2 regions of the Rhizobium sp. ERR 1071 genome follow, and region 1 is predicted to be linked to the other one. Evidence: predicted binding sites of a transcription regulator. Region 1 holds the regulator's gene; the other holds the start of a gene.
The links. Region 1 encodes LexA, which represses DNA repair genes until DNA is damaged. Its sites were predicted from a motif close to TGTTCNNNNTGTGTTCNG; they were not measured.

Region 1 (8,080 bases):
ATACCGGCAAAGCCGTGCTCGGTGATCGGGGTGTCGATCACACGGCGTGCGCCGAATTCCTGAAGCAGACCCTGGGTCACCTTGTAGGCGCCCTGATATTCGGCGACTTCTTCACCCATGACGAAGACGTCCGGGTTGGCGCGCATTTCTTCGGCCATGGCATCGCGCAGCGCTTCACGCACCGTCATCGACACCATTTCGGTGCCGGCCGGAATTTCCGGGTCAGCAGGAGCAGCGGTCTTCGGCTGAGCCGGAACCGGTGCAGCAGGTGCCGGAGCAGCAGCGGCAGGCGCCTCGGTCTTTGCCGGTTCGGCGGCAGGTGCAGCCTTGGCGGACGAAATGGCGTCAGCGGATTCGCCGTCCTGCAAGAGGATGGCGATCTTGGTGTTGACCTTGACGCCTTCGGTGCCGGCGTCGATCAGCAGCTTGCCGATCGTGCCTTCGTCGACGGCTTCCACTTCCATGGTGGCCTTGTCGGTTTCGATTTCGGCAATGACGTCACCGGAAACGACCTTATCGCCTTCCTTCTTGAGCCATTTCGAAAGGGTACCCTCTTCCATCGTCGGAGAAAGGGCGGGCATGAGAATGTCGATGGGCATAGTGTCCCTCCCCGATTTAGAGCAGAATGTCGGTGTAGAGCTCGGATGCATCCGGCTCTGGATCGTTCTGGGCGAAATCGGCGCTGTCGGCGACGATGTCGCGGACATCCTTGTCGATATCCTTCAGATCGTCTTCGGTTGCCCAGCCCTTTTCGAGCAGGCGGATACGGACCTGCTCGATCGGGTCGTGCTCGGAGCGCATTTTCTGCACTTCATCCTTGGAACGGTACTTCGCCGGGTCGGACATGGAGTGACCGCGGTAGCGGTAGGTCAGCATTTCCAGAATGATCGGGCCCTTGCCGGAGCGGCAATGCGCAACGGCTTCGTCAGCCGCAGCCTTGACGGCGCGAACATCCATGCCGTCGACCTGGATGCCGGGAATGCCAAAGGACGCACCGCGCTTGGAGAAATCGGCCTGCGCGGTGGCGCGAGCCGTCGAGGTGCCCATGGCGTAGCGGTTGTTTTCGATCACGAAGATCACGGGCAGCTTCCAGAGCTGCGCCATGTTGAAGCTTTCGTAGACCTGGCCCTGGTTGGCGGCGCCGTCACCGAAATAGGCGACGCTGACATTGTCATTGCCGCGGTACCAATTGGCAAAGCCGAGACCGGTGCCAAGCGAAACCTGGGCGCCGACGATGCCGTGGCCGCCGTAGAAATTCTTTTCCTTGGAGAACATGTGCATGGAGCCGCCCTTCCCTCGGGAATAGCCGCCCTGGCGTCCGGTGAGCTCGGCCATGACGCCACGGGCGCTCATGCCGGTCGCCAGCATATGGCCGTGGTCGCGATAGCCGGTGATGACCTGATCGCCATCCTTCAGCGCCATCTGCATGCCGACGACGACAGCTTCCTGGCCGATGTAAAGGTGACAGAAGCCGCCGATGAAGCCCATGCCGTAAAGCTGGCCGGCCTTCTCTTCAAAGCGGCGGATCAGGAGCATCTCACGATAAGCCTTGAGCTCCGCATCACGATCGAAATCTGCGATCGGGCCGCCATTGGTTTCCTTGGCAGGCCTTGATGCTGTCTTACGGCTGGAAACGGTCGCGTTTTTTCGCGGCGCCATTCAACCCTCCCTGTGTGAGTAGCCTCGTTTTATGGTGAGGCGTAACATAGGGAAGATTGCCCGCCACAGCAATGCTATAATTGCATGGCTCATATTCTTCGCAAGTCATTGATATAACTTACAAAAACGCGATTAACCGAAATTCGGTTAATTATGGCTATTTGTTGAAGATGACGATCTCGTTCGCTTTGGAATAGGTCAACTGATAGCGTGCATACTGATCGAGCATATCCTTATCCAGAGAGCCGTCACTCAACAGCGCGACCTCCTTTTCAAGGTGTTCGCGCTTGGCGACGAGATCAGCCAATTCCTTGGCGCGGTCGAGGCGGCGCTGCTCGAAAACTTCGGTCGCCTTCAGGCCGTAATCACCATGAATGCAATGATAACCGAAGTAGCTCACGAAAGCGATGGTGATGGCGGGAAGGATGAGACGGCCGAACCTTCTCTTCTTATGATACTTTGTCCACATACTCGCTCGTCACGCTCTGGCTTTACGCGATCTCCCCAAAGCCAATGCGCTTCGAACAAGATCACATCAAATCAAATACCTAGAGCTAATTTAACCCGTAGAGATTAACCGTCCGTTGACTCTAACAGTCGGGACCAACAAAAAACCGCGCCCGAAGGCGCGGTTCAATCCAAGTAATAATTTTGCCGTGGATCCGGATGGATCCTACAGGTCAGATATCAGCCACGAAGGATGGAGCGGCCGGCATATTTTGCCTGTGGGCCGAGCGCTTCCTCGATGCGGATGAGCTGGTTGTACTTGGCAAGACGGTCGGAACGCGACAGCGAGCCGGTCTTGATCTGGCCGCAGTTGGTGGCAACGGCGAGATCGGCGATCGTGGAATCTTCCGTTTCGCCCGAGCGGTGCGACATGACGGCGGTGTAGTTGGCCTTGTGTGCGGTTTCGACGGCGTCGAGAGTTTCGGTCAGCGAGCCGATCTGGTTGACCTTGACGAGGATCGAGTTGGCAACGCCCATGCGGATACCGTCGCGCAGGCGAGCGGAGTTGGTGACGAACAGGTCGTCGCCGACGAGCTGGGTCTTCTTGCCGATCAGGTCAGTCAGGGTCTTCCAGCCTTCCCAGTCGTCTTCAGCCATGCCGTCTTCGATCGATACGATCGGGTACTTGGCTGCGAGTTCTGCGAGGTATTCAGCCATGGCGCCGGATTCCAGCGTGCGGCCTTCGCCTTCGAGAACGTACTTACCGTCCTTGAAGAATTCGGTCGAGGCGCAATCGAGGCCGAGAGCGATTTCGTCGCCCGGCTTATAGCCCGCCTTTTCGATTGATTTCATGATGAAGTCGAGAGCTGCCGGCGCGCTGGAAAGGCCGGGTGCGAAACCGCCTTCGTCACCGACGTTGGTGTTATGGCCCTGCGATGCCAGTTCCTTCTTCAGAACGTGGAAGACTTCCGAACCCATACGGACGGCTTCGCGGATCGAATCTGCACCGATCGGCAGGATCATGAATTCCTGGAAGTCGATCGGGTTATCGGCGTGAGCACCGCCGTTGATGATGTTCATCATCGGGACCGGCAGCAGACGGGCGTGAGCGCCGCCGACATAGCGGTAGAGCGGCAGGTTGGCGCTCTGGGCAGCAGCCTTGGCGACGGCCAGCGAGACGCCGAGGATAGCGTTTGCACCAAGGCGCGACTTGTTCGGCGTGCCGTCAAGCTCGATCATGATGTTGTCGAGCTGGATCTGGTTTTCGGCGTCCATGCCGCCGATGGCGTCGAAGATTTCCGAATTGACGGCTTCGACGGCCTTCTCGACACCCTTGCCATGGTAGCGCTTGCCGCCGTCGCGAAGCTCGACGGCTTCATGCGCGCCGGTCGATGCGCCCGACGGAACCGCCGCGCGGCCCAAGCTGCCATCTTCGAGGTAGACATCGACTTCGACAGTCGGATTGCCACGGCTGTCGAGTATCTCGCGGGCGATAATGTCGGTGATTGCGGTCATGATAGCTTCCTGCTCGCTGGTTTATAAATCGATTTAAATCGTCTTAATCGAAGGCGCGGAAATTACAATGGCGATCCGCGCCGCGATTTGGCACTCCTGCAGGCCCGTAACGTAAATTCATGTCAGCCTGTTGAATGCCGGCTACGTTTCAAGCCTTGGCAATGGCGTCGAAGGCCAGCAGCTTCTCCAGAAGCCGTGGCATATCCTTCAAATAGACCATGTTTGGGCCGTCGGACGGTGCATTGTCGGGATCCTCATGCGTCTCCACGAAGAGACCGGCAACGCCGACAGCGACGGCCGCGCGCGCCAGCGTCTCGACGAAGCGGCGGTCGCCGCCGGTCGAGCCGCCCTGCCCGCCAGGCTGCTGCACGGAATGGGTCGCATCGAAGATGACGGGCGCGCCCATCGCCGCCATGATCGGCAGCGAGCGCATATCCGAGACCAGCGTGTTGTAGCCGAAGGAGGCACCGCGCTCGCAGAGAAGAATATTCGGGTTGCCGCTGTCGTTCAGCTTGGCAAGCACGTTCTTCATGTCCCACGGCGCCAAGAACTGGCCTTTCTTGACGTTGACCACGCGGCCGGTCTTGGCGGCTGCAACCAAAAGATCGGTCTGGCGCGACAGAAAAGCAGGGATCTGCAGGATATCGACCGTCTTGGAAACGATGGCGCACTGCTCTTCCGTATGGATATCGGTCAGAACCGGAAAGCCATATTCCTTCTTCAGGTCTTCAAAGACTTCCAGCGCCTTTTCCAGGCCGATGCCACGCTTGCCTGACAGCGATGTGCGGTTCGCCTTGTCGAAGGAGGACTTGTAGACAAGGCCGATGCCCAGCTTGCCGCAGAGTTCCTTCAGGACGCCGGCAACCATGAACGCATGGTCGCGGCTTTCCATCTGGCAGGGGCCGGCAATCAGCGACAGCTTTGCAGTATTGGAAAAGAGGACCTTGGAGGCACCCTCGCCGACGGTGACTTCCGAATTCGTGCTCATATTATCTCCTCAAAGGCGAACAATGCGCCCTGACCGGGTGCCAACCTCGCCAATAGACGATTGTTCTTACGCGTATAGGTGACGCCGTTAGCAGTGAAATGCGACGATGTCACGGAAAGATCGCGCGTTTTGAAAAGGATTGCACGTGCTCTGAGCCCCGGATCATTCGTGCGAACAGGTAGATCATAGAATGCCTCCATTCCTTCCGGCGTCAAAATCTCCAGATCGGCATTGGCAGCCTTGATCGTCAGGCCAAAGGAATGCTCCATAATGCGCGGGCCACCGACAAGCTCCTCGAAGAAGCCGCGATAGGCCGCCGGCTTCGGCGCGCAAAGCGCTACCCGCGCGATACCAGTCACGCCGTTTTCGTGACGCTCGAGCACACTGCGGTCAGCCGGCAGCGGATTGATGCGCTGACAGCAGAAAGCGAGAAAATCCGGCGCGCGCAGATCGGCGGCGAAGGCAAGACGAAAACCGGCCGTGGTTTCCGTTCCATCCGGCATCTTCATCGGACGGGAGAAATCCAGCATTCGCCCCGCCGAAATCGCAGCCGCTTTGAAACGCTTATCATCCGCCACCGCATCATCCGTACCGAACACCACTGCCGAAAAGCCATTTTCGCCCACCCGGAAGCGATAGGCTTGATCGCGGGCAACAAAAACATTGCCATCCATGATGCTCTTCTCGCACTGCTCCGCAGACGCGACGCCCAGAGGTTCGAGATAGGTTTTATCGGCAAGGAAGACGCAGGCATTCTGCGTGCCAAAGGGATGGCGCGCATCTGGAGCCACTGTAAAACCGAGCTTGCCGAGGCGCTCGCGTGCCAAAGCGATATCGACGGTCGGCAGCACGAGATGATCCAGCGGATGCGGAGACGAAATCATGGCTTCTCCTGTTTGCTTGCCGAAGCAGATTTGCGCCCATCCCCCGCGCAATTCAAGATGGAAGCATGGAACACCCGGAGCACACGACATGGATCGAAGGCAATCTCGCAAACGTGATTGCTGATTCTCTGCCATGGCTGGCTCATGCAGCCGCGCGGCACGTTCATCCAAATGCTCGGCGCACGGGCTGAACGACAAAGTCGCGGAAGCGAGTAGAGCGGCATTTTTCTTATTTTTCCGTAAGTTAACGGAGACATAGCGCGCCGATGTTCCGAGCCGATCCATTCGCAAATGGCAATTATTTAACTGACCTCACAAGGCTTTACCGAAATTTAAGTACTTGCGGAACACATATGGAACATATAGTGTCCGTTCTGGATTTGTTTCGCAGCTTTTCTTGATTCTGGGGTTCCAAGACGATGTTGACGCGCAAGCAGCAGGAACTGCTTCTCTTCATTCACGAACGCATGAAGGAATCCGGTGTTCCACCATCCTTCGACGAGATGAAGGATGCATTGGATCTGGCATCGAAATCCGGTATTCATCGCCTGATCACGGCGCTGGAGGAGCGGGGCTTTATCCGCCGGCTGCCGAACCGGGCCAGAGCGCTCGAAGTCATCAAGCTTCCCGACGCCTATAATCCGAGCCTGCAGCAGCGCCGCGGCTTTTCTCCGAGCGTTATCGAAGGCAGCCTCGGAAAGCCGCAGCCCGTTGCCCCGCCCGCTCCGTCGAAGGTGGCAAATGACGATCACAATGGCTCGGCGTCGGTGCCCGTAATGGGCCGGATCGCTGCCGGTGTTCCGATTTCTGCCATCCAGAACAATACGCACGACATCACTGTTCCCGCCGACATGCTCGGCTCCGGCGAACATTATGCGCTTGAAGTTCGTGGGGATTCGATGATCGATGCCGGCATCTTCGACGGCGATACGGTCATCATCCGCAATTCGACGACGGCCAATCCCGGCGACATCGTCGTGGCGCTGGTCGATGACGAAGAGGCGACACTGAAGCGCTTCCGTCGCAAGGGTGCTTCCATCGCGCTTGAGGCTGCAAACCCGGCATACGAAACCCGCATCTTCGGACCGGATCGCGTGAAGGTCCAAGGCAAGCTCGTTGGCCTTATTCGCCGCTATCACTGACCGGTGAATTGTCGATGGCGGGTGACGTGGGCGCAATTGGCGCGTCGAATTTGCCGGTGCGCCAATCGTAGGTTCGATGCCTGGTCCAGGGACGCTGCGGGTTCTCGAATGCGGTTGAGAGGATGGGCTTGTCTCCGGTAAGCACCATTTCGATGGAGCCGGTTTTGCGCAATGTCGCACCGGTTATGAGCATCGCTCCGGAACGGCAATGGTCGAGCCGTAGCCGGATTGGCGTCACGATAATGTTCCCCGTGTCGCAAGCCGCAGGCAGGTAGGCCGCGTTTTCGATAGTGACCAATATCGCGCCGTTTTCAAGCATGGCCGCGCACCATGCTCCTTTCTGGCAGGCGAAACTGCCTTGCATGGTGCGGTCCAAGGCTTCTTCCATTGCGATACGGACCGCCTTCTGTTCTTCACTGTTCAATCGCTTATAACGATCTGCCTTGCCGATTTGTGGAAGTCGGCTGTCAGCCGGGAGCATGGTCGGAGGCTGATGGTCCGCCGCAACCAGTGCCTTTTGCCATTGTTCGAAAATGAAGGCCTGCGGTCTCTCGCGATTGGTCGCGAGTATATCGTCCTGGCGCAATGCGACCAGGACGCCATCTTCGGAGATCATCAGGTCGGGTTTCGGTACGCCAGATCCGAATGCCGCCAAGCCCATGGACAAGAGCGATAATAGCAGGCCCAGATGGCGAAGCCGGGTCCGCAATATGCTCATGATCAGGAAGCCGATAATGAATGTGGGCATCAGCCAGGCCGGCTGGCGACCGAAGGTAATGTCACCTCCCCAACCAGCTACGGTTCTTGCGATCATGATAACGAGTTCCAGTCCCTCTCCGGTGACTTTCCAGAAAGGCCCGTCGAGACCGAGCGGCATGAGCAGCATCGCCATCATCCCGAACGGCATAACGATGAAAGAAACGACGGGCATTGCCGCAAGGTTGGCGGCGAGCCCATATGTCGCCAACCGGTGAAAATGCTCGATCGAGAAGATAGCGGTCGATGCGCCACCGATGAACGAGGTCGACGTCACGCCTGCGAAGAAACGTGTGACGAACAATAGCGGACTTAGTACACGAAGGCGCGGCAGGATGTTTTCACGATGCCGCCGCCGTTTCCAGAGCGAATAGCCCGACACCAGCGCCAGCGTTGCGGCATAGGACATCTGGAAGCTCGGGCCGAGCACTTGCGACGGCGACAGTACAAGAATGACAATGGCAGAAAGTGCGACGTTGCGCAGACTGATCGATGGCCGATCGAAAAGCACGGCCACGAGCATGATCGCCATCATGATGAAGGCACGCTCGGCGGATACGCCGAAGCCGGAGATGAGATAATAGGCCGTTACAGTGAGAAGCGCGCCGAGGGCTGCGAACTTCTTGGTCGGCCAGGCCTGCGCGACACCGGGAAACAGGCTGAACAAGTAGCGTAGGCCGATGTAGAAA
Region 2 (8,080 bases), 270 kb from region 1:
GAGCGGCATCTTCTCCATTCTGGAAAAGAAGGTCTATCACGAGTCCAACCTCTACTCGGCCTCGCCTATGCCCTTCATGCAGAGGCTGACCTGGTCGGGAATTGCGCTGCACGAGTCCAACTCGGTGCCGAATTATCCGGCGTCCCATGGCTGCGTGCGCATGCCGAAGGCCTTTGCCAAGATGCTCTATCAAATGACCGAGCGCGGCGTCCATGTCGTCATCGCCGATCAGCCGCTCGTGCCGCAGCCATTCGAAAACGCGACGCTGTTCCAGCCGCTGCCAGCACCACCGCCGGCGCTGTTTTCCGGCATCGAACTGCGTCCCATGACCGCGAGCTTCCTGCCGCAGGCACAGCCGTTGCAGGTCGCGACGAATGACGTAACCTCGATCAAGATACCGAAGGCACAGGAGACTCTAGCGCCACCGGCCGATCCAGCGCCGCTCAGCATCCTCATCACCCGGCGCGGGCTGCGCGAAAACGTGCGCGACCTACAGGGCATCCTGAACGGAATGGGCTTTATCACCGGAACACCCGACGGGATGCTCGGGCCGGCGACGGTGCAGGCGATCGAAGACTTCAAGAAGGCACATAATATCAAGACGACGGGCGGCCTTGTCAGCCCCGCGCTGATGAAGGCGGTCTATGCCGCCGCCGGCAAGGGCGAACCGCCGAACGGTGCGATCATGGTCCGCCAGAACTTCAAGCCGCTCTTCGAAGGCCCCGCAATTATCGCCGAGCCGCAAGAAGCGCTCGGCGTGCATTTCTTCACCGCCAACGCCATCGACCGGATCAGCGGAAAGGCCGACTGGTTCGGCATGACGCTCGAAGAAGATTTGAGCAAGCAGACGAAGAAGCGCTACGGCATCACCAGCGAGGAGCAATCGCAATCGTTCGACGCAGCCGGACAGGCGCTCAATCGCATCACCATTCCCGACGATATCCGTCACCGCATCGAGGATTTGCTGACAGCCGGATCGTCATTGACGATTTCCGATACCGGTGTCGGACCGGAAACCGGCAACGAGACCGATTTCATCACCATTACCAACAATGGCGCGCTGGGTAAGAAGGGCTAGAGCCTTTTTGTTTTTACGCAATTCCGGACGGAAAACCGCTATCCACTTTTCCTGGAATTGCTTCAGACCAGCTCCACGTCGATCACGCCGGGTGCCGTGCGCAAGGCAGCAGCGATTTCGGGCGTGATGCGATATTTCTCCGGCAGTGCCACCTCGACCTCGCGCATTCCTTCCTCCTTGATGACGATGAAGGAAACCAGGCCATCGCCCTTGGCGTTCAGATGCGCGGCAACGGCTTTCAGCGGGCCGGAATCGCGGACATAGACGCGTAGTGCCTTCTGCATCTGCAACGACTTCTCCTCTAGCGACTGCGCCGTCTGCAGGCGCAGGCTGATGCCTTCCGGGCGCTCATCTGCCTGGGCGGTAATGACGAAGGATTTGCCGACTTCGAGCACGTCACGATACTGGTTGAGCGTTTCCGAGAAAAGCACGGCTTCGAACTGGCCCGAGGCATCAGAGAAGACGAAGATGCCCATCTTGTTGCCGGTGCGCGTCTTGCGCTCCTGCTTGGAGATAACCGTGCCGGCGAGACGGCCGTTGCTGGCGCCCTGCTTTACGGCGGCGGAGAACTCGGCAAACGGCTGCACCCGCATCTTGTCGAGCACACTCTTATAAGTATCGAGCGGATGTGCCGTCAGATAGAAGCCGAGCACCTGGAATTCGCGCAGCAAACGCTCCGAGGCGAGCCATGGCGTATAGGGCGGAAACACGATCTTTTCCGGACCGGAGGCTGCACTTCCGAACATGTCATGCTGGCCGCTGCGCTTGTTTTCCTGCGCCACCTGGGCATAGCCCATGATGCGATCGAGGCCGGCGATCAGCTGGGCGCGGTCGATTTCGAAGCAATCGAAAGCGCCGGCGCAGATCAGGCTTTCCAGAACGCGGCGGTTGATCTGCTTGGGATCGATGCGCAGGCAGAAATCTTCGATGCCGGCAAAGGGTTTGTCGCCGCGCACCTCGACGATATGGTCGACGGCGGATTCACCGACGCCCTTGATGGCCGCCAGAGCATAATAGATGCGGTTATCACCCGTCTCGAAATGGCGGAACGAGGTCTGCACGGAAGGTGCGATGACCTCGATGCCAAGCCGCTTGGCATCCTGACGGAAGTCGTTGACCTTTTCGGTGTTGGACATATCGAGCGTCATCGACGCTGCCAGGAACTCCACCGGATAGTGCGCCTTCATATAGGCGGTCTGGTAGGAGACGATGGCGTAGGCGGCGGCATGCGACTTGTTGAAGCCGTAATTGGCGAATTTCGCGAGCAGATCGAAGATGACGTCGGCCTGGCCCTTCGAAACGCCGTTCTTGATGGCTCCGTCGACGAAGCGCTCGCGCTGCTGGTCCATCTCCGCCTTGATCTTCTTACCCATGGCGCGGCGCAGAAGATCCGCTTCGCCGAGCGAATAGCCGGAAAGCACCTGGGCGACCTGCATCACCTGTTCCTGGTAGACGATAACGCCCTGGGTTTCCTTAAGAAGATAGTCGATCTTCGGATGGATCGATTCGATCTCTTCCTCGCCATGCTTGCGGGCATTATAGACCGGGATATTCTCCATCGGGCCGGGACGATAGAGCGCTACGAGCGCGATGATATCCTCGATGCAGTCGGGACGCATGCCGATCAGCGCCTTGCGCATGCCCGCACTTTCCACCTGGAACACGCCGACCGTCTCGCCGCGCGAGAGCATCTCATAGCTCGGTTTGTCGTCGAGCGGTATGCTGGCAAGATCGATCGAGATGCCGCGCTTGGCAACGAAATCGACGGCCGTCTTGAGGACAGTCAGCGTCTTCAAGCCGAGGAAGTCGAACTTCACCAGACCGGCCTGCTCCACCCATTTCATGTTGAACTGGGTGACCGGCATGTCGGAGCGCGGATCGCGATACATCGGCACGAGCTTCGACAGCGGACGGTCGCCGATCACGATACCGGCGGCGTGCGTCGAGGCGTGGCGATAGAGGCCTTCGATCTTCTGGGCGATGTCGAGCAGACGAGCGACGACCGGCTCCTTGTCCGCCTCCTCCTGCAGGCGCGGCTCCTCCTCGATCGCCTTGCTGAGCGGGGTCGGATTGGCGGGATTGTTCGGCACCAGCTTGCAGATCTTGTCCACTTGGCCATAGGGCATTTCGAGCACGCGACCGACGTCGCGCAAGGCTGCGCGCGCCTGCAGCGAACCGAAGGTGATGATCTGCGCCACCTGCTCGCGGCCGTATTTGGCCTGCACGTAACGGATCACCTCTTCGCGCCGGTCCTGGCAGAAGTCGATATCGAAGTCCGGCATGGAGACGCGTTCCGGATTGAGGAAGCGCTCGAACAGCAGCGAGAAGCGCAGCGGATCGACGTCGGTGATGGTCAGAGCGTAGGCGACCAGCGAGCCCGCACCGGAACCGCGGCCCGGGCCGACGGGGATATCGTGGCGCTTGGCCCACTTGATGAAGTCCGCGACGATCAGGAAGTAGCCGGGAAACTTCATGCGCTCGATAACGCTGAGTTCGAATTCCAGCCGCTCGCGATAATCCTTTTCCGCATAGCCGGGTGCCATGCCGAGCGAGGCGAGACGCTGGTCGAGACCCTCAATCGCCTGAGCGCGCAGCTCGGCGGCCTCGGCGCGTTCCGCCTCCTCCGCATCGTCCGTGGCGCCGGTGAAGCGCGGCAGGATCGGCTTGCGGGTCTTCAGGATGAAGGAGCAGCGGCGAGCGATCTCGACCGTATTCTCCAGCGCTTCGGGCAGATTGGCGAAGAGTTTCGCCATGTCGGCACGGCTCTTGAGATAATGATCCGGCGTCAGGCGGAACCGCGTATCGTCCGAGACAATGGCATTGTGGGCCACCGCCATCAAAGCGTCATGCGCATCATAATCATCCCGCGTCGGGAAAAATGCTTCGTTGGTGGCAACGAGCGGGATGTCATGCTCATAAGCAAGCTTGATCATCTTCTGCTCGTGACGACGATCATAGGTGCCATGGCGCTGCAATTCGACATAAAGCCTGTCGCCGAACAGCTGCTTCAGCCTCAACAACCGAGAGAGCGCCTGGGCGGCGTGCCCTTCTTTCAACGCCATATCGACGGGACCGGTGAGCGAACCGGTGAGTGCAATCATTCCTTCCGTGCCGATTTCATCCAGCCATGATGCTGCAATGTGAACGGCGCTGTTGCCCTCGCCGCCGAGATAAGCGCGGCTGACGAGATCAACGAGGCGCTCATATCCCCGCTCGGTTGCGGCAAGCAGAACGATGGATGGCAGCTTCGCCAGAGCCTGCTGCGGCCCGCGCTTCTCGCCCTCGCCGCCATCCTCCATATCGATCGACAGCTGACAGCCGATGATCGGCTGCAGCCCCTCATCCATCGCCTTTTGCGAGAATTCCAGGGCAACGAACAGATTGTTGGTATCGGTAATGGCAATAGCCGGCTGACTGTCCCCGGCAGCCTTGGCCAATATCTTCTTGAGCGGCAATGCGCCCTCTAGCAGAGAATAGGCGGAATGAACCCTGAGGTGCACGAATTCCGGCATTTCGCCGACCGGCGCTGCCGCGCCGCTGCCACCTGCATCCGCCATTTCATACCCTTCCGCACACCTGAATGAATCAGCGGCATTTTCGGCATTGCGGACCGTAAAGTCCAGAAGTTTGCTCCCATCAAATATGGGAACAGCATGTGCAAATGGGGGACAAAACTTACATCGCCATCATGATGAGGGAAAAGCTGGCAACGAACATGACGATGGAAGTGAATGCTGCAACGTCTCGAATAATGTCGGTCATTTAGGCGCTCCTTACTCGTTATGTTTCTTTTTTGTTCCATTTTTGTTCGAGAGTCAATAGACACATCAGGAAATTTCATTGGACGGTTTTCTGCCCTCAGATGGACGCCGGCACAACCGAGCGTTATGCAAGGGCAAACAGGGAGATCACGATGAAATCACTTGCCTGCGCTCTCGCCATTCTTTTGACCGCAACTGCGGCTCAAGCAGAAAATACATCTGCACCCGAGCGCATCGTCGACGCTGCAATCGGCGACTGGAACAAGGACGGGAAACCGGACCTTGCCATTCTGGTAGCTCCCCCGGCGGACAAGCAGGCCGAAACCTCCATCGGCATCTACATCTATCTGCGTGACAACGAGCATTCCCTATTGCAATTGGCAGCAAGCGCTCCTGACAAGATCTGGGGTAGAGCCAGCGGTGTTTACGGCCAGGAACCTTCGATCGCCGCGCTGCCGAACGGTTCGATCGCAATCACCTCGCAGAACGATGCAATCGGCCGCGATCGTTGGCATCAAACGCTAACACTTGCCTATCGCAACAACGGTTTCGTGGTGGCCGGCTACACTTACGATGCCCGCGATACGCTCGAACCGGATAATAGCCAGACCTGCGACTACAATGTATTGACCGGTAAGGTGACGAAAGGCAGCAAGACGCTGAAGACCGACGCCAAGACCATCAACATTCAGGATTGGCAGGATGAGATCGGGGAGAAGGCCTGCGGGCTCGGCCATTAACAACGCATGTTCACTTTTTGTTCTTTACACTTCTTCGGATCCATGGCATCTTGGCCGCTCACCAAAATTGGAGAGGGTCATGCCGGATCTTGCCGAGCTGAACGATTTTATTGTCGCCGCCAAAGCCGAGACCTATGTTGGTGACGGCGAGCGGCTGCCGTCCTGCCGAAGCGGCTCGCATGACATCGGTTATGCGAGCGGCCGCTGGCGCTATCTCGACAGCTATTTCGGCGGCACGGATTTCGCGGGACAGGAACTCGTCTGGCATGACGACAAGCCGGTATGGGCCATGAACTATTTCGGCCATATCGTCGAGCCCGATCTGATCGACGGAACGCGAGCCGGCATGGTTATCAAGGCGGCACTTCTGCGCCTCTATCAGGATGAAAAACGTTTTCTAGGCGGCTTCGAATTCGAACATGTCTATGGCCGCTATATCGACCGCAGCACCGGATCGTGCGACCACTTTATCGGGCACGAAGCCATCATGGTGAAAGAGCGCAAGGCCTATGAGCTGGATTATCGCGGTGGCCTGATCGTCCCGTAACGGCCAATCAGACTTCGACCACCTTGCCTTCACTCAGCGTGACACGGCGATCCATCCGGGCCGCAAGCTCGTGATTGTGGGTGGCGATCAGAGCAGCGAGGCCTGACTGGCGTACCAGAGCCTCAAGTGCATCGAAAACGTAATGCGCCGTTGCCGGGTCGAGGTTGCCGGTGGGCTCATCCGCCAGCAGCACCAGCGGCGCATTGGCGACAGCACGGGCGATCGCGACACGCTGCTGCTCGCCACCGGAGAGCTCGGCGGGGCGGTGATCGCCACGATGGCCAATGCGCATGTAGTCGAGAAGCTGAGAAGCACGCTCGCTCGCATCTTTACGCGAGAGCCCGGAAATAAGCTGCGGCATCATGATATTCTCAAGTGCCGAGAACTCGGGCAGCAGGTGATGGAACTGATAGACGAAGCCTATTTCGCTGCGGCGCACGGCGGTCCGCCTATCGTCGGACAAGCCTTCGCAGGCCTGACCATTGACGAGCACCTCGCCGCCATCCGGATGCTCAAGCAGCCCGGCCACATGCAGAAGCGTCGACTTGCCCGTGCCTGATGGCGCGACAAGCGCGACGATCTCACCGCTATGCAAAGTGAAATCAGCGCCTTTCAGGATCGACAGCCGCGTCTCGCCCTGCCCGTAGTGACGCTCCACGCCAGAGAGCTGGAGAACGACGTTGCGTTTCATCAAATGGAATATCCTTATTCGTAGCGCAGCGCTTGCACCGGATCGAGCCGCGATGCGCGCCAAGCCGGAAAGATGGTGGCAAGGAAGGACAGAGTGAGCGCCATCACGATGACGGAGATGGTCTCGCCGAGGTTCATCTCGGCCGGCAATTTGCTGAGGAAATAGACCTCCGGATTGAAGATCACTGTGCCTGAAATCCAGGAGAAGAACTGGCGGATGGATTCGATGTTGAGGCAGACCAGGACCCCGAGTATGACGCCGGCGAACGTTCCGACGACGCCGATCGCCGCACCCGTCATGAAGAAGATGCGCATGATCGCGCCCGATGTCGCCCCCATGGTGCGCAGGATGGCGATGTCGCTGCCCTTGTCCTTCACCAGCATGATCAAGCCGGAGATGATATTCAGCGCGGCGACCAGAACGATCAGCGTCAGGATCATGAACATCGTGTTGCGCTCGACCTGCAGGGCCGAGAAGAAGGTAGCGTTGACCTGCCGCCAGTCCGTCAGGAAGATCTGCCGCCCGGCCGCCTCTTCGATTTTCGGCCGCAGCTGATCGACGTCATCGGGATTGGTGATGAAGAGCTCTATCTTCTCGACAATGCCCTCGGCATTGAAGAAGACCTGCGCTTCTTCGAGCGGCATGAAGACGACGGAGGAATCATACTCCGACATGCCGACCTCGAAGATGCCGGAGATCGTATAGGCTTTGACGCGCGGGTTAACACCAAAAGGCGTCACATCGCCATCCGGAGCCGTAAGGGTGATCTGATCGCCGACCGTCAGGCCCAATTGCCGGGCCAATCGGCTGCCGACCAGAACGCCCTGTCCGGAGGCGAAACCAACCATGTCGCCGGACACTATGTGATCGGAGACTGATTTGAGCTTGGTCAGATCTTCCGGGCGGATGCCGCGCACCAGCGCGCCGGTGCCGGAGCCGCCGCGGCCGGAGGCGAGCGTTTCGCCCTCGACGAGCGGCAGGGCCATGGTGACGCCCGGAACGGCAGAAAACTTCTTGGCCAGATCGGCATAGTCGTTTAGCGGCGAATCAATCGGCTGAACGACGACATGACCGTTGAAGCCAAGAATCTGTTTGAATAACTCGGCACGGAAACCGTTCATTACGGCCATGACGATGATCAGCGCCGCGACGCCGAGCATGATGCCGACCAGAGAGAAGCCGGCGATGACCGAAATCGAGGCTTCCTTGCGCCGGGAGCGCAGATAGCGCCAGGCCACAAGCCGTTCGAAACCGGAAAACGGG

Region 2: a site for LexA is predicted at 4,873-4,890, ahead of dnaE (DNA polymerase III subunit alpha). Genes of this name have one in related genera too.

The regions. Positions count from the first base shown of each region.
Region 1 covers NZ_VITM01000001.1:438,110-446,189, forward strand. Annotated here, with positions in the region: gene FBZ99_RS02200 (pyruvate dehydrogenase complex E1 component subunit beta) at 1-599, opposite strand, end outside; gene pdhA (pyruvate dehydrogenase (acetyl-transferring) E1 component subunit alpha) at 616-1,659, opposite strand; gene FBZ99_RS02210 (FtsB family cell division protein) at 1,817-2,128, opposite strand; gene eno (phosphopyruvate hydratase) at 2,347-3,621, opposite strand; gene kdsA (3-deoxy-8-phosphooctulonate synthase) at 3,770-4,609, opposite strand; gene FBZ99_RS02225 (VOC family protein) at 4,606-5,493, opposite strand; gene lexA (transcriptional repressor LexA) at 5,913-6,635, shown strand; gene FBZ99_RS02235 (ComEC/Rec2 family competence protein) at 6,616-8,080, opposite strand, start outside.
Region 2 covers NZ_VITM01000001.1:703,535-711,614, forward strand. Annotated here, with positions in the region: gene FBZ99_RS03555 (L,D-transpeptidase family protein) at 1-1,078, shown strand, start outside; gene dnaE (DNA polymerase III subunit alpha) at 1,141-4,635, opposite strand; gene FBZ99_RS03565 (hypothetical protein) at 4,992-5,579, shown strand; gene FBZ99_RS03570 (DUF5680 domain-containing protein) at 5,659-6,126, shown strand; gene FBZ99_RS03575 (ABC transporter ATP-binding protein) at 6,134-6,817, opposite strand; gene FBZ99_RS03580 (lipoprotein-releasing ABC transporter permease subunit) at 6,832-8,080, opposite strand, start outside.